DNA from 3 places in the Teredinibacter franksiae genome. Region 2 is predicted to be linked to each of the others. Evidence: predicted binding sites of a transcription regulator. Region 2 holds the regulator's gene; each other region holds the start of a gene.

Region 1 (7,681 bases), on a different contig from region 2:
CCTTTGCATTCAACAGAATATCACCGATCTCCCGGCTCAGGCGCATTGAGCTATCGCCCACGGAAAGCTCCAGCTTTTTAGGGCTTTCGGATATGACATAAGCGTCTGCGACAAAACTGTCTATTCGCTTTTCAATAAGATCATCAAGTAGGCGAGAATCAATCGCGCGTCGATAAATATCGATACCCTCACTCTGCATAACCTGCTCAATTCCGGCTTTCGCGCTATCGAGATGCGCTTCACTCGGTTTATCGGCTAAATCCTCGATAGGCACAGCTTTACTATGACCCCAAAATTCATCAAAGCTGTCGGCCACATCTTTTACAACGGCTCCCATCGCCAATACGTCTAAATCAAAAAATTCAGAATTTTCTTTAAGACTAAAATATTCCGAACCTATATTTCTTCCACCAACGATGGTAAAACAACCATCAACGGTAAATGACTTATTATGCATACGCCGATTAGCTCGGCTAAAATCGCTAATATAGTTTAAATGTCTAAATCCCCTTCTGGCTATCGGGTTAAATAGCCTAACCTCAATGTTTCTGTGCTGATCAAGCACATATAAATCCACATCGGTTATTGTGGTAAAAATATCATCCAGTAAAAAGCGTACCCTCACCCCCCTATCGGCTGCAGCCAATAGTTTGGATGAAAATAAATGCCCAACGACATCGTCCTTCATCAAAAAATATTGGACATCTATGCTCTGCTCAGCCGCATCGAGCAAACGCAATCTTGCACCCAACGCATCCAATCCCTCCCTAAGTGGATAAAATGCCGATTTACGGTACCCGTGCTCTTTTCCCCACGCCTGCGTATAAACCCTTAAGCTTGATGAGCCACTCCCGCCTAATACTTGAGCTTGAGCTTTTCCACCTTCAAAATTGGCTTCGGCGCACGCTGAGAGCAAAAACAAACCAAGCGCTAGGCATAATGACCTGCATCGCAAAAAAAACTTAGCCATACACGCTTTCCCAATGGGTTCCGGCAAAATTATTTTATGTGTTTTAACAGAGGAGAAACACACACACCCAAGTATTTTAGGCCACCTCTGTTAACTCATTTTAGTGCTGCGCTGCCTACCAAGCCTTAGCGCAACTCGCCCTGCGCAGTACCTTTCCAAACACATCAGCACCGTTTTGGCATCATAGATGAGCCAACAACCAATTGCCACGACAGTAGAAAACTGATCGCCCCCAATACGGATATCATAGCGCGCGCCTTTAGCGTATCCATACCTAGCCTACTCGGCCCAAAAGGCAGCCCTACTAATGGCTTTTAGCCTCTTGTTTTGTGTTCGGTTTGTGCGCAAGGAAAAATTTACAGGCATGCTAGCGGCCTCGCGAAAAATTTTAACACCGTGCATAAATCGTCCAAAAAGCCCAAACGACCCGGCCTAACAAACCCTGTTACAGCGTTGGCCTGCTTGGAAAGGCAACCAGCCTTCCGTTATGCAGCCCGCCCTAAACTAAGGCTTGCCAGACTAAGCCGAGGCTAAAATCAATTCTTAGAGATGCCCTTAAACTATAAAACGCTTCATGCAAGGCCTTGGCTTCCAATTTGGCTCTTTTGCGCCTTACTGTTATGCTGTATATAACAACAGCTTTGTGACTAGCATCCGAACAGCCATATAAAAACAGTAACCTACCGCTATGAAACTTTATATCGCCGAAAAACCCAGTCTTGGTCGCGCTATTGCCGAGGCGCTACCCAAACCGCATCAGCGCGGAGAGGGGTTTATCCGTGTAAGCAATGGCGATGTGGTCAGTTGGTGTATTGGGCATTTACTAGAGCAAGCCGAGCCAGAAGCCTACAACAGTGCCTTTAAGCCCTGGCGAATGGAGCATTTACCTATTGTCCCTACGCAGTGGCAATTACAGCCAAAAGCCAGCACTCAAAAACAATTGAGTGTATTGCGCAAATGGGTAAAAACAGCGGATACGCTCATACATGCTGGCGACCCCGATAGAGAAGGCCAACTACTGGTTGACCAAGTGATCGACTTTTTGGGGGTAAGCCGCACCAAGCGTGGGGCCGTTCAACGCTGTCTTATCAGTGATATGAATACCGCTGCCGTGAGCCGCGCATTAAGTCAGTTGCGCCCTAATAGTGAGTTTGCGGCACTATCCACTTCGGCGCTGGCTCGCTCCAGAGCCGACTGGTTATACGGCATTAATATGACCAGAGCCTACACCTTGCAGGGGCAAAAGGTAGGCTACCAAGGTTTGCTGTCCGTAGGCCGTGTACAAACACCTATATTAGGCTTAGTGGTACGACGAGACCAAGAAATAGAAGCGTTTGTGTCCAAGCCTTTTTATCAAGTACTGGCACATTTACGCACCCCCACCGGCGAACAGTTTAGTGCGCGCTGGCAACCCAGCGATGCTTGCCAACCGTATATGGACGCCGAAGGCAGGGTATTAAATAAAGCCTTAGCCAACAACGTTATTACCCGAATTACCGATACTCCAGCAAGTGTTAACGCTGTAACCGAAGTAAAAAAGAGTTCTGCGGCTGGGTTGCCCTACAATCTTTCTTCGCTACAAATTGATGCGGCAAAACGCTTCGGTTACAGCCCTAAGCAAACCCTGGATATTTGTCAGGCGCTTTATGAGCGCCATCAACTCATTACTTACCCGCGTTCCGATAGCCGGTATTTACCCGTAGAGCACTACGCACAGGCAAGCCAAGTACTGGCCACTATTTCCGCGAATAGTACGTCGTTAACCGAAGCTGCGCAGGCAGCGAATCCCCGCCTTAAATCGAGGGCCTGGAACAGCAGTAAAGTGGATGCCCACCACGCGATTATCCCCACCCTTAAAAAATCGGATTTTTCCCGTTTAACAAAGCTGGAAATTAATATTTACGAATTAGTCGCTCGCCAATACCTCGCGCAGTTTTATCCGAAATGGGAATACAGGGATACCACCATTGAAGTACTTATTGCTGGCGGCTTATTTGTCGCCAAAGCACGCGTTACCCATAAGCCCGGCTGGAAAGTACTGTTTGAACGCAAACCTAATGCTACCGCGAGCAACAATACAGACACTAACGAAGAAGAATTTAGCGCAATTGACCTTCCCACACTCAAAAAGGGCGATTCACTGCACTGCTTAGAGGGGGAGCTGCTGGAAAAAAATACTCAACCACCAAAACATTTTACTGATGCGAGCTTACTCGCCGCAATGACCGGTATTGCCCGTTATGTAAGTGATGAGAGTATTCGTAAAATACTAAAAGAAACCGACGGGCTTGGCACAGAAGCCACGCGCGCGGGAATATTAGACTTACTGTTTAAGCGTAGTTTCCTCGTTCGTCAGGGCAAGCAAATTCGTTCAACCGAAGCAGCCAGAGGTTTAATTGCCAGCCTACCACACAGTGCCACACTGCCTAACATGACCGCGCAGTGGGAGGCTTCGCTGAATGCTATCAGTCAAAAGCAGGCCAATTACGCTGCCTTTATGGAGCCTTTAGAGAAAAGCTTACGAGAACTTATCAATCAAAGTCAGAATGTGCTGCCTACCGCGCTTAAGGGCATAAAAGCAAACGTTAGCGCAAAACGTTTCAAGAAGAAAAAACCCAGCAAGCCCACAAAGCGCTCTTCAAAAAAATCAAGCGCTATGGGCTAGTAGAATTTGCTTGTAGGTTCGTCAATATTGACGTTATTGATCATAGGTTCTAGGGCTTTGTGTTTTATCACTAGATTTGTACCCACACCATCATCATTCTCTAAAAATAGCAACTAGCCTGACACAGAGGACTAGAGCGACACCTTCAAAATTACCTACCAGCATTAATCATCATTTAGCTTTATATCGTAAGCGCCCATTAACCCGGGTAATACCCAGCCAACAATCATCAGCTCATAATGGCCCCCCCTAACCAAGGAGTCCATTATGGAAAAACAAACGCGTACCCCCCCAATTGACTGGCGGGTCGAACTCAAAGCATGGCGAGAATCTGGTTTACCACTTTCTCAATTTTGCCGAGAGCAAGGCTTGGTCGCTCACCAGCTGTCATACTACAAACGCAAGTATGAACCCCAAGCACTTAGCCCAGATGCGCAATCAACAGGCTTTAGCCAAGTTAGTGTTTTGAGCACCAATGCCATCGGCGCTGAATGTTTAAGTTTACGCCTGGCCAGCGGACATACAATCGAAGGGATAAGCACACAAACCTTACCGCTAGTGAGCGCATTAATGTGCACGCTACAATGAACGAAGTAATGCGACCCTCGCGGTCGCTACCCGTTATCTACCTTTATCGAAAGCCTGTAGACTTCAGGAAATCGTTTAATGGACTCAGTGCCATTGTTGAGCGGGAGCTGGGGCATAACGTATTTGAAGGGCGCCTTTATGGCTTTACCAACAAGCGCCGCAACAAAATCAAATGCCTATTTTGGGAAAGAAACGGTTTTGTCCTGTATTACAAGAGCTTAGCCGAAGAAAAATTCAAGTGGCCTAGGCAGGGGGATGACATTATCACCCTCAGCGGACAACAATTAAATTGGCTGCTGGATGGCTATGATCTGAGCGCGATGAAACCCCATAAAAAACTGCATTACGAAACAGTATTTTAAAAATAGCGGGGGATAATTTGGTATAATCCACGCCATGACTTCACCTCCAAATACTCAGAATGTAAGCGATAGCGACTCCACTTTTGATGAAGGTTCGTGGCGCGATCTGCTGCTGGAAAAAAATACGCAGCTCGAACAAAAAGAAAATCTACTTGACGAAAAAGATCAGGTCATTGGCAAAAAAACTCAAGTCATACAGTCGCAAAAAGCTCGAATTGCCGTACTGGAAGAGCTGCTTCGGCAACAAAAACAAAAACTGTATGGCCGCAGTAGCGAGCAACAGCCTAATCAGCTGGGGATGTTTGATGAAGCAGAAGCCATAGAGGTTGAGCAGGAAGCCGATGATGAGCCCAAGAAGAAAAAGCCCTCGGGCCGCAAAGGGCTAAATCCCACTATACCGCGTGTTCAGCACCGCATTGAACTCAGTGATGAGGCAAAAGACGGCGCTATCGACACCTACTTTGTCAAAGTTAAAGAAGAGCTGGATATTATCCCGGCACAGGTTCAAGTGATTGAACTGATGCAAGAAAAAGCGATTTTTATCGACGACGAAGATAAAAATATTGGCGGAGAAAATAAGCGTAGAATTGTTTCTGCCCCCTTACCTAAACACCCGCTACCGAAAGCTGTTGCCAGCACCAACACATTGGCCTACATCATTACTGCTAAATACATGGATGCGTTGCCACTCTATCGTTTAGAAGGCATTTTGGGGCGCTATGGTGGCAGTGTTACACGCACTACACTGGCCAATTGGCTAATACGTTTATCGTTACAGCTTGCTCCGCTAATCAAGCTAATGCGAGAGCATCAATGGAATGGTGATCTTATACAAGCCGATGAGACCCGCGTTCAGGTGCTCAAAGAACCCGGTCGGAGCGCAACCAGTGACAAGTGGATGTGGTTAACCCGTGGAGGGCCTCCAGATCATCCCAGTGTTTTGTTTGAGTATGATCCATCTCGAAGTAAGGATGTGCCGTTGCGCCTGTTAGAAGGGTTTAATGGCGCTCTGCAAACTGATGGTTATGCTGGCTACAATGCTGTGGTGAAAAAGCAGAAACTCCAACATGCTGGGTGCTGGGATCATGCACGCCGCAAGTTTGACGAAGCCGAAAAAGCAGCAAGCAAAGATTTAAAAGCTAACGCAAAATCGAGAGCTCCCAGCAAGGCCCGCATGGGATTATCGCTTATCAACAAGCTTTATCTGGTTGAGCGCCAGATACAAGGCAAAACAGCCGAAGAAAAAATCCAAACCCGACAGCAGGAAAGCGTCCCTTTACTCAACACACTAAAAACTTGGCTAGAAAAAAATGAAAGTCGGGTATCAAAAGAAGGATTAACGTGGAAAGCTATTAGCTACACCTTAAACCAGTGGGAAAAGCTGACCTTATACTGCGAGCAGGGGGAAATCCCCATCAGCAATATTCTAGCGGAAAACGCCATACGACCTTTTTGTGTTGGTCGACGTAATTGGCTTTTTAGTGATACTCCGAAAGGGGCAAATGCCAGCGCGATTTACTACAGTTTAATTGAAACGGCAAAAGCGAATGGGCTTGAGCCTTATGGTTATTTTAAGGATATGTTGAAAAAATTGCCTTACGCAGAGACGATGGAGGATCTTGAAAAATTATTGCCGTGGAATTTTAAATGTAAGGATGTCAAGACACCCTAGTTAATGGGCGCTTACTTTATATCGAAAGCAACCCTCTCGTTCATCCAATAAAAGTACTCCGTAATAGACGGTATTTTCCCTAGTAGAAATCCGTTCATATCATATAAACCTTTAGCTTTATAATTTGGCGCGCATCATTCCGCAATGACCGGTAATCTATTGTTCACCACAATATTTAATAACTAAAGCTAATGATTACTAAAGTGATAAATCGGATTATCTTGTGTAATGTATTCACAGCAAGGCACGCACATCGCCTTGTTGGCGCACCAGTTTTCTGTCACATTTTTCATCAGTGTTTCATCAGCCACATTTATTCGCCTACGTCACATTGTAACGATGAGATGATCACATATTATATTGACCAACATTCATTCTATGTATTATCGCCATCTCATTTTCCATTCCATATAAACCTAGAAAAACGGCGAGCAACAAAAATGGACGTAGAATTCAACATAAATTACGATAGATTAAGACTCACTACTGATGCAAAACTGGATGGTTTTATCGAGCGAATATATAGTGAAATCCCCTACGCCAGCCATCAAAAAGATGCTGACGAAATAGATATGGAATACTACAAACGCCACAGCATTGAAACACCTATACGCATAAAACTGAAACGCACTATTGATGCATTAGTCATCCATTATTTCACCAAAAACAATCCTAAAGCAGCAAAAGACTGGGCAAACTATACCGACGATGAAATGCTTCATGGGCACATGTTCGCCAAAGACATCGAGCGTCTATGGGGATTAACCTTTGAAGAAGTAATGGCTCACGAGCCTCTATTCGCCACCCAATTATTGAATGGATACTTTTACTTCCACCTTGAATATGAAGGCCCAATGGCAGCCATTGCCTCTGCCTATTTACTTGAATATGTGACCGCCAGAACTCAACCCGAGTGGCTAGACAACTTGCAAAGTAAATTAGGTGAGAAATCAGTAGCGGGCGCTCGTGCCCATGTAAACTTGGACCTTGAAGAAGATCACTCTGGCTTCGTGTGGGACACATTAATGACCACGGTGCACTCAGCAGAAGATATCGAGAAACTAAACAAACATTTTGACCGTATTTTTGGCCTGTTTTGCGCTTACCTAGTAGAAGTTTATCAGTCTACCGCCGGTAAAAAAGAGGCAAACCCTCTTATGCAGGCCCCAATTGCAGCGGTAAATTTTGCCCAAGCGGCTAACGCATAAAATATTTGGCCATACTGGCTAACGCCAGTATGGCTCCCCTTCGGCTATATTTTACGAGTTCGCCATGACGACTATTTCCAACCACGCCTCCATTTTGCCTACGGGCCTGAATATGATGTGCAACACAAAGCGGCGTATGGGTAACCCCGTACTCAAAGCTATAATGTTGCCAATTTTGCACTCGATTGCCAAACGCTATATGAGAGGCCCAGAAAA
Region 2 (7,681 bases):
GGCTGGCGTTTTAAGCAATGCATTCGACACACAAATCAGAACCTGCTCAACAGTCGGAGTACCACCGGCGGTATCGGCCTCTAGCTTTGTAATTTCTGAATCCAACATTTTGCAAAAAGGCCCTAAAATGCTGGTAAATACCGCCTGAATAAGCTCTTTCTTCGAACCAAAATGATAATTGACTGCCGCCAGGTTGACTTCAGCCATCCCTGTAATGGTGCGTAGAGAGGTTTCTGCGAACCCTCGCTCTGCAAATAGAATACCTGCCGCATGAAGAATTTTTTCCCCAGTTTCGCCTTGAGCCATTGTTTGAATCCTCCGCTGAATCTTAGTAATGAGGGCTGGATCGCAGGCAATCTTGCCTGCTTCCAAAAAATCGGATGGGTTTGAATAGATTATTTTAGTATTTACGGCACGGTCTCTATAGCAGCAAATTTTATAAACACTAGGGCCCGCTTAACATTTCCCCAAAAAAAACGCCAAAAATCAATCTGTTACAACACTATCCTCATCATACCCCTAACCCTTTAAATTTTCACCCTAGTAAGACCCAACACCGTGCGAATCATGCGGGAAGGTGTTAGTTTTAAAGTAGCAATAACGGAGTTTACACATGGCCAAGATATTCCCAACCGTAGGCAACTGGTACCAAGACACCTCAAGCATGCAGGTTTTCGAAATTGTTGCCGTAGACGAACACAACAGCACAATTGAAGTACAGTATGCCGATGGCGATATTGACGAGTTTGAAATTGAATCCTGGGGGCAACTACACATAGTAACAGCTGCAGCACCGGAAGATGCGAATGCGGGTTATGGCGCGTCTTACTCAGACCCTTGGGAAGACAGCCCAAATCATATTAACAACAGCTACAGCAATCCTCTAGAGCTTATCGAACCGGAACCTTTCTCAGGTTTCGATGATTTTATGTAATTAACCGATATAGCTCAGCCAAGAAACCAAGCGCGCACCCCGCACATGGATACCGCTATGCAAAACATTAGCTCCAACCGCAATCATCGCCCCGTTGCGGTTCATCGGCCTGTTATTTCAGGCTAAAATCACCTTTACTTTTCAGCACCTTCTTTTTTCGAATCGTCGAAAATGGGTCCTCCTCAGCTGGCTTCGCCTCCTCCTTGTGCTCCTCCACAGAAGCCGAGCCCTGTTGACCGTGCTTTTTTTTGACCTGTAAAAAAGGGAAGTTAATCAAGTAGTAAATACCTGTGCCTAAAAACAGAACAGCCCACTTCACTAGAAATGCCCATGCCAGAGCACCCTCTTTTTCCACCGCCCGCGCGTAAACAAAATAATCGTCGTGCACCAGCGAAACGACAAAATAAAACACAAACAGAGAGAGCGTAGAAATAATTGCCCGCCGGTAACGCTTGAAAAAAACCGTGGCAACAAAGGATTTTGCGAGAAACCTAAACATAGGAATTTATGACCAAAAGGACAACCCCAAAGCGGCAAGAAGTACAATAATCGACCGATCTTTCAGTTCACTCTTCAACTTGTCCTCCTCCTCTTTAACAATAGTTTCTAATATTTCAGGGGCGTAATCGTCTGGTGTTTTCCCATGTAAGTATATGCGTGTTTTGGCGCGCGCTATCGCTTTTTCCCTGATACGAATATCAACCCTCTCTTTTAACCTAGCAAGCTTCCCTTTTACACCAAGGGTGATATTAGGAAACCTAGATTTTTTTAATTCAGACATTGCTTACTCCATACAAGGAGCTTAAGTTTAACAGACACATCCACAACACCACCAACCTGAGCCTTACCTTGGCTGGATTAGCGTTAAAAGGTTGCATGCTGGACAATACTGTATATAATCCCACATACTGTACATGCAAACAGACCCTACTACGTCACATCAACATCAATTTTGGTTCGCGCACCAAATTGGGGGAAAAATGATCAAACTTACCGCTAGGCAACAACAGATTCTAGAACTCATCAAAGAACACATTCAGGACACGGGTTACCCGCCTACAAGAGCTGAAATCGCAGAAATACTGGGCTTCAAGTCTGCAAACGCTGCTGAAGAACACCTAAAGGCACTTGCCCGCAAAGGCGCAATCGAAATGATCGCAGGTGCTTCTCGCGGAATACGCCTGCCCGACACACAGTCAGGCTTGCCGCTTATAGGTCGTGTAGCAGCCGGTAGCCCCATCCTCGCTGAAGAGCATATCGAAGACTATTGCGACATTCCCCACAGCTTTTTCACTCCACGTGCTGACTTCCTACTTACCGTTCACGGTATGAGCATGAAGGATGTCGGTATTCTCGATGGCGACCTGCTGGCGGTGCATAAAACAGATCAGGCTAGAAACGGTGATATTGTTATCGCCCGCATTGAAGACGAGGTAACCGTTAAACGCTTTAAGCGTGAACGCAATCGCGCAACAGTAGAACTTTGGCCCGAAAACCCCGACTTTAACGTTATCGAAGTTGATCTTCGCGATGAAAACTTCTCGATTGAAGGTTTAAGTGTCGGCGTAATTCGCCGTAGCTAAAAGGTAGGACATTATGGCAAATCCAGTAGCGAAAAACGCCCACCCGGTTAGCCCGGCAACGCAACCGCAGCCACCAGAAAAAAAGTCCTCTGGCCTGACTGAAATTGTGCTCCCTGTTAGCGGAAGCGATTTTATCGGTAATTTTGAAATGGTTTTGCCGATGCTTGCACACTTGAGCCATCAAACACAAAATCGATGGCTCACTTGGATTACCACAACTGAAATCAGCAAAGCTGACCTTTCCACCTACGGATTCCAATTACAAAACGTGCAAGTCGTTCGCGTTAACCAGAAAGACGTGAGTTGGGTGCTATGGGAAGCTTTATCCAATGGCACCAGCTCTACCGTGGTGGCCAACGTTGAACACCTATCTAAATTGGATTTTGATAATTTCGATTCGGCTTGTCGCCAGGGAAATTGCCGAGGCTTGATATTTCGATCGCGTCATTAAATCTCAGAATCACTCAAAAAAGTGCAGCCATAACAGCGATTAGTATGCGAGATTTAATACGGGGCGGGGCTTGGCGGGGCTTAATAGCGGCTGTAATCTTAGTGAAGCGTATTATCTAAAGGGGTTTCTTGCTCTTGCCCATGACCCTCTTCAACTACCTCTTCCTGAATATCGCTTGCAGCTTCAAGGCCAGCTTCTATCATGGCTTTTGCCACATCAAATTTTGCTTCATTCAAAAAGTAAAGTGACTCTTCGGAAAACTTAATTAGCACCAAAGGCTCTGAGCCCTCGGCATCTGCACGCTGCAATGCGATATCGCCATTTTCCAATTCTACAATTTCATACAATGTCGACATGCGATCCACTAACTCTATCTGCCGGTTAATTCGTTTACTGGCACGCATTATACCACTAGAGCAAAGGCTTAAGTATCGCGTTTATTGCTCGATCGATAGATCTCTGTGGCGAGTCACAATTTGCTGAAAGGACTCAAGAATTTGGCCAAGTATGCGAACATCCACTGAATCCCAGCCTATTGGCCGTTGCTCGGCAGTGCTTGCAATGAGGCCGTTGCCACCAATTCTATCACCAGCCTGGGCAAGCCCAGATTCAGCCAAAGGCACTTCAGTGCAGGAATTGGCAAGGCTTAACAAATCGTTCAACCAGGAACCCGCATCACCTAAATACAACCTCAGTTCCTGCAGTCGAAAATCGACCGTTGTATCGAGAGCCGCCAGCCGTTGAGCGAAACCACCTCCTGAGCCTGAAGACCGTGGAGTAATCTCTGAAAGGTAGCAATCCAGCGCACATGACAACTGGAGGACGGCCGCCTGCATGCAGCTCTGCCGACTGAGGGCGCTAGGCCCCTGCTCGGCGACATCTAACTGCCAGCGGGAAAATACCAGCTGCCTGTCCACACTCCTTCGATAATCTTCTGCAGACATCAAGCAGCCACTTTATTTTTTGGCTTTCTTAACGGCTGCTTTGCGCTTTGGCGCGACCTTCTTCTTCGCCGCTGCTTTTGCCGTTACAACCCACTTACCGTTTTCATAAAACGCTTTCCAGCCCGACGCTTTGCCATCAACTTCAGATTGAACATACTGCTCTTTAGTTTTACGACTATAGCGTACGAGAGTGTCGACACCATTGTCGTCTTGCGCTGGGGCAGAAAAGAGAAAATCGTATTTAGGGTCGATCTCTTCTTTATGAGGGAGCAACTCCTTAACAAACGGCGCCCGCGTTTCCCGATTCTTAGGGAATTGGCTTGCTGCCAGAAATAATCCACTAGCGCCATCGCGGAGCACGTAATGATCGTCGACTTTCTCGCAAATCAGCTCGGGCATATCCACCGGGTCCATTTTAGGGGGGGCAGCCTCACCACTTCTCAATAATTTACGCGTATTTTTACATTCGTCGCTGGTACAACCAAAATATTTACCAAAACGACCAGACTTGAGCTGCATATCGCTAGCACACTTATCACACTCAATTACCGGGCCATCGTACCCGCGAATTTTGAACGTCCCCAGCTCAACATCATAACCATCACAATCTGGATTACGACCACAGATATGCAATTTTCGCGTTTCATCCAGTAGATAGCTGTCCATCGCGGTATTACAGGTTTTACAACGGTGCTTCTGCCGCAGCTGGCGAGATTCGGCTTCTTCGTCGTCGTCGACGTTAACGGCTTCATCACCCGAAACAAGGTTCATTGTATTTTTACAGCGCTCTTTCGGTGGCAACGCATAACCGGAACAACCCAAGAATACACCCGTACTACCGGTACGAATTTGCATTTTACGACCGCAATTTGAGCAGTCGATATCGGTTTCAACAGGCTCATTTCGGCGCATACCATCTTCGCCATTTTGAGCCTGCTCAAGCTTAACCGTAAAATCGCTGTAGAACTCATTAAGTAACTCCAGCCAGTCTTTTCGCCCGTCGGCCACACCGTCGAGAGACTGCTCCATATTCGCGGTAAAGCTGTAGTCCATCAGGTCGCTAAAGCTTTCTACTAGTCGCTCGGTAACAATGTCGCCCATTTTATTGGCGTAAAATCGACGATTTTCCACATGCACATAGCCACGATCCTGGATCGTGGAAATAATGGCCGCATAGGTCGAGGGGCGCCCTATTCCGCGCTTTTCCAACTCTTTAACCAAGCTAGCTTCGGTATATCGCGCGGAAGGTTTGGTGAAATGTTGAGTAGGAAGCAACTGGTGAAGGTTGAGCGTTTCACCCACTTTCACATCGGGAAGTATTGCATCCTCCTCTTTTTTGACGGTTGGCGGTATGACTCTCATGAAGCCATCAAAGCGAATAACGCGTCCACGCGCGCGCAACTCGTAATCACCCGACGTTACTACCAGCGAACTGGAGGTGAATTCAGCGGGTGTCATCTGGCAGGCAACAAATTGATTCCAGATTAGCGTGTAAAGGCGTTCAGCATCCCGCTCCATACCTTTTAACTGAACAGGTCGTAACGTGACATCAGACGGCCGGATAGCTTCGTGAGCTTCGTGAGCTTCCTGAGCGCCATCCTTACTGGAGTAAACGTTGGGGCTCTCCGGCAGATACTTATCGCCATACTCCTGCTGCACGAAGTCTCTACAGGCCTCTACGGCGTCCTTACTTAGATTGGTGGAGTCTGTACGCATGTAGGTGATGTAGCCCGCCTCGTATAAACGCTGGGCCATCATCATGGTTTTTTTCACCCCATAGCCAAGACGGGTAGACGCCGCCTGCTGAAGGGTGGAGGTAATGAATGGCGCACTGGGCTTGGATTTAGTTGGCTTATCTTCACGCTCGGTTACCGAATAACCGGTTTCTCCAAGAGCCGCTGTTGCCGTCATTGCCTGTTGTTCGCTTACCGGCTTGAAGGCGCTCCCTTGAAATTTTCTGACCTCGTATTTGGCTCGTTCGCCCTTGGCTGTGTCTAGCTCAGCTTTAATCTCCCAGTATTCCTCTGGGATAAATGCACGAATTTCACCCTCACGCTCGCTCACCAATCGAACGGCTACAGACTGAACTCGCCCGGCGGAAAGCCCACGCGCAATTTTTTCCCACAGTAGCGGCGAGACCATATAGCCCACCACCCGGTCGAGAAAGCGGCGAGCTTGCTGTGCATTCACACGCGCAATATCGAGGCGCCCAGGCTCTTTGAAGGCCTCTTGAATAGCGGACTTAGTGATTTCGTTGAAGACTACACGACGGTATCGGTCCGAGTCGCCGCCAATGGCTTCACGCAGGTGCCAGGCAATGGCTTCTCCCTCACGATCCAAATCCGTCGCCAGATATATTTGATCTGCCTCTTCGGCCAATTTGCGTAACTCGGCAACAACTTTTTCTTTGCCAGGCAAAATTTCGTAATGCGCCTGCCATTCGTTATCTGGATCTACGCCCATGCGTTTGACCAGCTGCTCCCGCGACTTGTTCTTTTTGTGTATCGCTTTTTCTTCCGGCGACATTTTTCGAGTGAGAGCCGCCTGCTTCGCTCTAGCTTTCGCATCGACCGGTGTTTTGGAAGACCCGCTCGTGGGCAAATCCCGAATATGCCCAACACTCGACTTAACTACATACTGGTTTCCCAGATATTTGTTAATCGTTTTCGCCTTTGCAGGTGACTCCACAATAACAAGCGATTTCCCCATGAGACCCTTCTTTTTAAGTTGGTGTGAATGCTGGCGCCAAAACCGCCTCTGCCAATCATTTCAAGTCGTTCCCGACCCAGAATGAGATTGACCCTCTTTTGCTGTGATTGCGCCACTGGTACCGATCAAAATATGTGCAGTGCGGCACCATAAACATATAAAGGTGCGCATATATAAGTCTTCGTTTTAATTCGGTCAAGCACCGAATGGAATACACTTGTAGAGATACATAAGATCGAACGGGTAAATAGTAGGGTGAGAGGTTAGGTAAAGCTTACCCTGTATGTGATTGTTAAATAAAGCTTTATTGCTCACAAATACAAACAATACTGCCCTTCAACAGTAGCAATGAAACCATACAGACGCCAAAAATTGACTAAAATAAATTTTAGACGCAGTTAACTTTTTCTCTACTGGTTCAAACCATAAGCATGTCTACTCTCACTTTGCTCGTCGGATGTCTCGCTCTCGCTTTTCTTTCGCTCATTATCGTTAGCGCTGCGAACCAGCGCCAAACCCGATCAAGGTTAATAAACCGAAAAGTACACCAAATGAAGAGAAGAATTGATGAGCTTGAAGAGCTAGCAGCAACGGTAGACACGCTTACAGAATCGCCCAGCATAGCAGAGCATATAAACGATGAAGCCATCGAAATGATCGGTGCAATGATGCGTCTTGAACCCAACAGTCAAACGCTGTCTGTCACCCTTCAAAACGCTGAGCAACTTGCCGACACCTACCGTAATCACTCTCGTCCCCGGGAAATTTATCGTTTACAGCGCAGCGATGCAGGTATAGCGCGCACCCTATATATGCTCAATGATACTGGGCGGATCCTGCGTAAACGACAGGCCGCAGGTAAGCTTGATATTGCCCAAATGGAATCTCTGATACTCGAATTAAGCTGGACTCATATTATGGTTGGTGTCGTCAGCAACGTTGCCCAAGGGCATCAGTCGCTAAACCGAGGAGATGTACTTAAGGCGTACGCTTTTTACAAAAAAGCGCAGCAAGTTGCGATGCAGTCGAGCAACAGCGACGACAAAAGGCAAGAACTTAT
Region 3 (7,681 bases), 1.2 Mb from region 2:
GTAGAACCCGCTGTTAAGCTTAAAGCCCGGCCTTAGTGTTTCTGCTTTTAGAGTCTGTGTTGGGGGCTTTAGGCGTGTACGGCCTTGGCAGCCTTATTGCAGCGCTGATTTACTTAGACAGGTAACCACTTCCTTTACGCAAACCACCTTGTACCAACGCTTGCCGGGCCGCGCAGAGGCAAAAATCAATTGTTGGCGGTGTTCTTTTGTTGCTACATAAAAAAACGGCGCCGAATGGCGCCGTTTTTAGTTGTCCGTGAAGCTTTACTTCTTAGGTGGACGACCACGACGCTTTACACCGGCTTTTTTAGCGGCGGCTTTTTTCGGAGCCGCTTTTTTGGCCGCAGGGCGACCTCGCTTACCAGCGGCTTTTTTCGGAGCCGCTTTTTTGGCCGCAGGACGACCTCGCTTACCAGCCGGTTTTTTGGCTGCAGCCTTCTTCTTAGGGGCGGCTTTTTTCGCGGCGGCCTTCTTAGGTGCGGCTTTTTTCGCTTTCGCCTTGGTTACAGCCTTCTTTGCTTTAGCTTTAGCGGCGGCGGCAGCCTTTTTAGCAGCAGCTTTAAGCTTAGCAGCAGCTTTTTTGGTTGCTATTTTAGCTTTGGCAGCGGCTTTTTTAGCAGCGGCTTTCTCACGAATAGCGGCTTTGCGAGCAGCAACGCTCGCGGCGGCGGCTTCTTTCTTGGCGGCGGCTTTCGCGGCTGCTTGAACCTTCTTCAGGTAAGAAGCTTCTTGTTTGGCAACTGCTTTTGCCAGAGTGCTCGCCTGCGCAGCAGCTTTGGCAGCTGCCGCTAGAGTAGCTTTGGCGCTGCTGAGTTCAGCTTTTGCTTGGGTGGCAACGTTGTTGGCAGCACTGGCTACCTTACGAGCTGCGGCAAGTTGCTTGGATTGTGCGGCAGATTTCTTTTTAGCGCGAATGGAAGCAACTTTAGATTTAGCTGAAGAGGCTTTTTTCGCAGCGGCGGAGGCTTTGGTTGTGGCAGATTTAACAGTTGCTTCAGCAGACTTGAGCTGAGCGGCGCGTGCTTTTTCTAATTTGCCTTTAAGCGCAGCGAGTTCCTTTTCGAGCGCGGCTACAGGATCTACCACTTTTGCTTTTTTAGCGGCCATAATTATTACCCTTACCCTATTGTTGGTTGTACTAATGAAAGTTGTAGCACTACATTACGAAATAACAAGAAAAATTCAAGTTTTTTCATCGATTTACGTACAATTACCAGTGTTTTTTTAAAAAAAAACCCAATTTTTTCTAAGAAGCTAAAAAAAATGCACTTACGGCGAAAATTTTTGGAAAAAACTGTTAACAACGCAGCGGCAATTGTGGCTCCCCAAAAGAGAATATTTTTGTGGTTTTAGGCTCCTAAAAAATTTGTAAAAAACAAATAATCAGACGTTTTTCTGTTGCTTCCTGGCCGATATTTTCGTTAATTTTAGTGAGTAAATGACGTTTTTTGTTTCAATGTGCTTAGTTTGCTTTGGTATTTACAAATTAAACCGTTTTTTGATAAAGCTAAAGGCCGTGAACGAGATGTTTACGAGCGGTATGCCGTGAAGTTTTTTGTGTTCATGTGGCGTCGCTCGATGGATTTAAGCGTTAGCCCGCTGAGCTTTTGCACACGGGTTGGCGAAATCGTTGTAATAAGTGGTTTAGCGAGAAAACGATGGCCTAAGCGAGTGCGAAACCAATCGAAAACCCGTTTTAGTCGATATTTAAGTAAGGGCACCGCAATTAATGGCTTATGGCCTCTGTTTTTGTGTGGGGGTTCGTGCCCAAGACAAAATTTACAGACAATCTGTTGGCCTGGCGAAAATTTTTACCGCCGTGCATGAACCGCACACAAAACCCCAAAGGGCACGGCTTAGCAAACCTTATTGCAGCATTGGCCTATTTGGAAAGACGATAAGCCTTTCGCTGCGCCGCCCGCCGTACACCGTACATTAAGGCTTCCCAAGTAGCGCAGAGGCTAAAATCCATTAATAGGTGGGCCCGCAGGCATTTGCTTACAGCGAATAGATACTCAATTCAATAAATCGGGCAAAAATCATTTTTTCACTATTCACGACGGTTTAGCGGCAAAGAGTCCAAAAAGTTTTATCGCATAAATATGGGGAGGCGGGATAGCACCCTGCACATACCACTGTATGTGCAAACAGTTTCGCTGTGGTAAACTTATTAAAACGGTATATTTATCGCCGGTATAGTCTTCTTATCGCTGCCCTACAGTCGTAAACAATGAAAAAAATCATTCATATTGACGCCGATTGCTTTTTTGCGGCCCTAGAAATGAAGGAAAATCCCGATTTAGCGGATATTCCACTTGCCGTGGGTGGAGATCCTAATGGGCGGGGAGTTATTGCCACCTGTAATTATATGGCACGGCAATACGGTGTGCGCTCGGCAATGGCTTCTGCTTATGCAAAAAGGCTTTGCCCCAGCCTACACATTGTAAAACCTAATTTTGAATTGTATCGGCAGGCCTCTGCCCAAATGCTCGATATCTTTTCTCGGTATAGCGAAAAAATGGAACCGCTTTCCCTTGATGAGGCCTACATAGATGTATCGAACAGTGAGCAATGTAAAGGTAGTGCAACCTTGATCGCCGCTGATATTCGCCAGACGGTTGCCCGGGAGCTGGGTATAGCTGTTTCTGCGGGTATCGCACCGGTAAAATTTGTTGCCAAAATCGCGAGTGATTGGAATAAACCCGATGGACTATTTACCGTTTCACCCGCAAATATTGAATCGTTTGTCGGTAATTTATCGCTTTCGCGTCTTCCCGGCGTAGGCAAGGTAACGGCGGACAAGCTGGCAAGGTACGGTTTGTACAACTGCCAAGATATTCGCAATTGTGATACTAATAGGCTGTTGCGTGAGTTTGGTGGTTCGTTTGAGCGATTCATTCGTATGGCTAAAGGTATTGATGAGTCGGAAGTCGCTCCGCGCCAAGAAAGAAAGTCGATCAGTATTGAGCGCACCTTCCCAACCGATTTGGAATCGGCCAGTGATTTGTCCAAATCCCTCCCTGATTTACTCGATGGCCTTAAACAGCGTTACGACAAAATCGCGGGTCGATACTTCGTCAGCAAGAAATTTGTAAAGCTTAAATTCGATAATTTTGAACAGACAACCGTGGAAACCTCCCTGGGGCGAAACTCAGACCTCTTTTCATTTTCCGACTTTCAGCGTTTAATGCAGATTAGCTGGTTACGCCAGAAGAGGTGTGTACGGCTGATAGGGGTTGGTTTTAGGTTGGCACAGCCCAATTCGTGCCCAGAGCAGCTACACTTACCCCTAACCGAGCGTATTTGAAATTAACGAAATTTGGGCCTATATCAACCTAATCTGTAAAGGGGGGGCAGTTGCCAAAAAGTTCGTGTAGAATGCGTTCTTCGCCGATGGCGGCCAATTGCTGTGTTGCAGCAAGCGCGTGCAGCCAAGCTCGCAGCGATATTAACTCGATTTTGGAGAATCTAACGTGAGTCGTAGAAAACATAAACAATCGGCCGAGGACAAGGCTGAGATCGATTTGACACCAATGCTGGACGTGGTGTTTATCATGCTTATCTTCTTCATCGTGACGGCTTCCTTTATTAAAGAAAAGTCTCTCGATGTGAATGTTCCAGAGAATACCGATAACCTGCCACCACCCGAAACTGAAAGTAAGAGTATTCTGGTGCAGATTAACGCCAACGATGAAATTTTCATCGATCAGCGTCGCGTCGATATTCGTTCGGTTCGGTCATTGATTGCACAGAAGAGCGCCGAAAGCCCAGAGGGCGGTGTAGTGGTTATGGCACATGAACATGCTTCAACCTCTAGCTACGTCGCTATTGCTGACGCGGCTCGAGAAGCCAAGGTTTATAACGTATCCCTGATACCACGCAAGAAGTAAATGTAGGGTTCGTTATACGAAAAAAGCCGCATTAAGCGGCTTTTTTTATGTCTGCCGATACGGGGTTATTAGTGAAAGCGACAACGCTAGCGGCTAACCCGTACCCTAATAAAATCAATGATTTAGGTGAGCCTAGTATTCAATCTAGTTGCAGGCTTAGGCTTCATAGGTAGTTCTTTCTCCATAAGTCTTTGTGGCTACCTCGGCCATTCTCCTAGGTTCCGCCCGTTTTCTGGAGCCGTAACCAAAACTTCCGACCGCAACGCTGGTACGCCTAGTTATCTTCCCACGAGGGTGGCTGGACATTCACATAGAGGGTGGCTAGATAGACACATTAGCCAAAAACACGGCGAAAAGGCTATTTGGCAAGCCCGGCTGTTGGCATAATACGGCGCTGAACAGCGCGCTTATGCGTCATTGGCGGGGGCTTCGCGCTATTGCACGCGCGTTGGGGCGGCCGAAAAGAATTAGAATAAAAACACCAAAATCACAGGCTTAACAGCGTTAACCGTGCTCGTACCTTCTCAAAAGCTCTGGGAGTAGGGCAAGCAACGCGAGTTGAACAGAGCAAGGTAATGTTAAACAGCTTAACGGCAGAGGTTTAGGCTTAATCTATTCCATAAAAAGAGCAGTGAAAAAAACACATGTTCATCGCTCAAACCCGAATGGGGCCGCAACATAAAGCGGATAACGAGCGTTAATGGGAAGTAACGCAGTACATAAAGAAGCAAGTAAAACCGTATGCAAAAAGGCTCTGGCTAAAGCCCTTACTAGGGCCCTATTGCACTAAACCTTGCTATACAAAACCCTGCTATACAAAATAACAGCTTTTAACAGTACAACGAACAAACCACTTATGATTACCATTCATTGCACTAAAAAACTCTGGGCCAAATTACCGCTAGCGGAAAACGGATTACTGCCATCATCCAGCGAAAGTAATGCGCCGGTGGCGGGCAACGACCAAGCCTCGCCGTTAGGCGACTGGCACGCTAACCTAATTACCCTGCAGCGCCGCAACTGCGTATTGCTGGTACACAATGCCACACGCTTTCCGGTGTTTATTCCCTGTTTAACCAAGCCCGATTTCGCCAGCCTACAATGGCGCTTTGAAGATGTATTTATGAACGCCTTGCTTAAACTAAACGCCAACCAAACGCAGCTAGACACCGCAGCCGCCGCCATAAATACCCACCTTTACTGCGACACTACAACCGACCGCTCGGTACTGGGTACCCTTAACCAGTTGAAGGCTGATATTGAGCATGTGCTCCATAGCGAAGAGTTACTTGTACCCAACCTGTACCCACCATCGGTGTCGGCCAGCATGGCCGAGCGCCCCTGTAAAGTGAAAGCCCAAAACACGTGGATTATGCCCCACGAAGAAATGTTTACACTGCTAGATAAGCTCGCCACAGCCCCTCAAATAGCAACAACAGCCAAGCCGCTAAACCCTGCGCCAAGCAAAAACGCCACAAAGGTCACCGGCTCAAATATTGTCGATTTCGCCGCATTTAAACAAGCCAACCCAAGGCCCAGCGATGACTAACAAAGAGCCATGGTTAACCCCTACTAACGGCGAGCTGGTCGCATGAAGAGCACATTGCCCATAGCCTTTTTTTACCAGCCCCGATGGTCACATGCAGCTGCAATTAAAATGGTTGATGAAAGCCTATGGCTTACGCAACAACATTTGGCTGGGTTGTACGAAAAGCCGCCTAAGACCATTAGAGAGCACATTAATAATATCTATAGTGACGGTGAGCTGGAGCCAGGAGCCGCTATCCGGCTATTCCGTGTAAAGAGTCGGACAGTTGCCCTAGAAGGTGCGTGGGACCGGGAACGGCTGCTGAACCAATACAATTTAGATAGCGTTTTGGCGGTGGGTTACCGAGTGCGGTCAAATCGGGGTACTCTATTCCGCCAGTGGCCCACACAGCTATAAAAGGGTGCCTAGTGGCTTCTTTAACGTGGCTGTCCACTATATTAGTGTTATCAATGTGTTCTGTGTCATTAGATCAGGGCAGGCAGTTACGGCGTCGGGAAACCAGTAATCGGTTGATTATAAGGTTGGGGTTGAACGTCAAATGTATGGCCTGTCCCCTCAAAAAAAGGTTACCCAAAAATTTATTGGCTGATAAGATATGAGGAGGTTTTAGTGCTTTTAATCTATCTACAGAACCCCTTCCTTGGAATCCATATTGGCCAAGGCTATTAGCGTTTTCTTGTGAAAAATTGTGGTTGAAATCTACTGCGAAATTTTCAATTTTATTTTAGGTGTTGTCAAATTTTATTTTCAATTCAACTATAGAACTTTAATCCACATGACTAAAAAGTATGAAATTTATATGAAGATGCTAGTTGATATCATCCTGCTTAGCTTTTTTATCCCCTTGGATTGTTATTCGTCCGTTGATGGAAAAACGCCTATTGAAAATTTTGTCCGAGAGCCTGCGTGGTCAAACGTCAGAATTTCACCAGAGGGAACAAAACTGTTGGCAAATCGAGGGGAGAATGATATCTCCAGCCTAGTCAGTTATGAGATTGACAAAAAAAAATTCAATGTCATTCTAAAAGATACGGATGATAGTTGGTATTTAACCTGGAGCAAGTGGATTGACGATGAGCATTTTATCCAAGGTACTCGTGTTGCTTCCCGAAACAAAAAATATAACACGTATTCTAAACAACTTTATATCGGGCATTATGCTGGAGAAATGGTTGAACGAATGATCCCGCCTGAGCACGCACTCTACCCGGTACGCCAAATAGTTAATTGGCTGGACACAGACCCTGATCATATTTTATTTTCCAGAGTAGGAGATCCGTCGGTTTATAAATATAACATTGACAGCAAACGTTTAGGGAAGACCAAAAAGAAATTTGGCGTATCTTACGAGAAAGTCATTTCCTACCCAGGATTCAGAACCGATTTAGTCAGTGATGTTACCGGACGATATTTTGCAGCTGTCAACTATGACAGGGATTTACGGCGCATCTACTATCGTGACTACAATAATCCAGCGCAATCACTGGTGTGGAGCTACTCTATGGTGGGGTATGAAACAGTCGACTCTCATCCGAAATTTATCTACCCTCTTGGGTTTGACCCGGGGAAGCCGATTATGTATGTCAGCGGTCTCCACGAGAATCGCACTGCAGTGTACACTATTGATATGTCTAAGGATGAGCATCAATTCGCCTTGCTCGCTGCGCATGATCGTTATGATTTGGATGGTAGCTTAATTACTTCTCCAAAAGATGGAAGGCCTGTGGGTATTTATCATAGCTATGATGGTTTTAGTGCTACCTACTGGGATAAGTCATATGCGTCCCTTAAAAAAATGATAGACACAGCATTGCCAGGATCGAATGCTATTGTAAGCGTCAGCCGAGATGAGACCAAATATGTTGTTTTTCACTCAACACCCGAGTCCCCGGGCGCGTTTTTTTTGGGGGACCGAAAAACTAAAGCCCTAAGCTATATAGGAAGCTCGTACCCTGAGCTTATGGAGGCGAAAACGTCGGAGCGAAAGCGCCATCAAATTAAAGCTCGTGACGACCTTGATCTGGAGGTTTTTGTAACTAGTCCGACTAATGCAGACAGCACTTCGTCTTCATCGGTTGTAGTTATTCCTCATGCTAGCCCATTTGGAAAAGACAGGGAAACTTTCGATTTGATGCCAGCATTTTTGGCGGACCGCGGATTCACGGTGTTACAAGTAAACTATCGAGGTTCATCTGGTTACGGAATAGACTTTTTATTAAAAGCCAAGCATAACTACAATGTG

Evidence for each region. Region 2 encodes LexA, which represses DNA repair genes until DNA is damaged. Its sites were predicted from a motif close to ACTGTNTNTANANACAGT; they were not measured.
Region 1: the regulator LexA is predicted to act here: its motif matches at 1,593-1,610, upstream of H5336_RS22220 (DNA topoisomerase III).
Region 3: the regulator LexA is predicted to act here: its motif matches at 2,135-2,152, upstream of dinB (DNA polymerase IV).

Annotation. Positions count from the first base shown of each region.
Region 1 is NZ_JACJUV010000008.1:601,485-609,165, forward strand. It holds gene H5336_RS22215 (phospholipase D family protein) at 1-970, opposite strand, end outside; gene H5336_RS22220 (DNA topoisomerase III) at 1,659-3,635, shown strand; gene tnpA (IS66 family insertion sequence element accessory protein TnpA) at 3,903-4,223, shown strand; gene tnpB (IS66 family insertion sequence element accessory protein TnpB) at 4,220-4,585, shown strand; gene tnpC (IS66 family transposase) at 4,620-6,257, shown strand; gene H5336_RS22240 (hypothetical protein) at 6,698-7,465, shown strand; gene H5336_RS22245 (hypothetical protein) at 7,530-7,681, shown strand, end outside.
Region 2 is NZ_JACJUV010000001.1:263,902-271,582, forward strand. It holds gene H5336_RS01035 (TetR/AcrR family transcriptional regulator) at 1-306, opposite strand, end outside; gene H5336_RS01040 (DUF6763 family protein) at 614-934, shown strand; gene H5336_RS01045 (hypothetical protein) at 1,047-1,433, opposite strand; gene H5336_RS01050 (dihydrouridine synthase) at 1,440-1,715, opposite strand; gene lexA (transcriptional repressor LexA) at 1,915-2,517, shown strand; gene H5336_RS01060 (SulA-like leucine-rich domain-containing protein) at 2,531-2,968, shown strand; gene H5336_RS01065 (hypothetical protein) at 3,067-3,324, opposite strand; gene H5336_RS01070 (DUF6586 family protein) at 3,406-3,912, opposite strand; gene topA (type I DNA topoisomerase) at 3,925-6,621, opposite strand; gene H5336_RS01080 (hypothetical protein) at 7,173-7,681, shown strand, end outside.
Region 3 is NZ_JACJUV010000001.1:1,506,377-1,514,057, reverse strand. It holds gene H5336_RS06075 (hypothetical protein) at 1-36, shown strand, start outside; gene H5336_RS06070 (hypothetical protein) at 265-1,107, opposite strand; gene dinB (DNA polymerase IV) at 2,231-3,307, shown strand; gene H5336_RS06060 (ExbD/TolR family protein) at 3,474-3,890, shown strand; gene H5336_RS06055 (DUF6933 domain-containing protein) at 4,747-5,439, shown strand; gene rhuM (RhuM family protein) at 5,548-5,835, shown strand; gene H5336_RS23595 (alpha/beta hydrolase family protein) at 6,128-7,681, shown strand, end outside.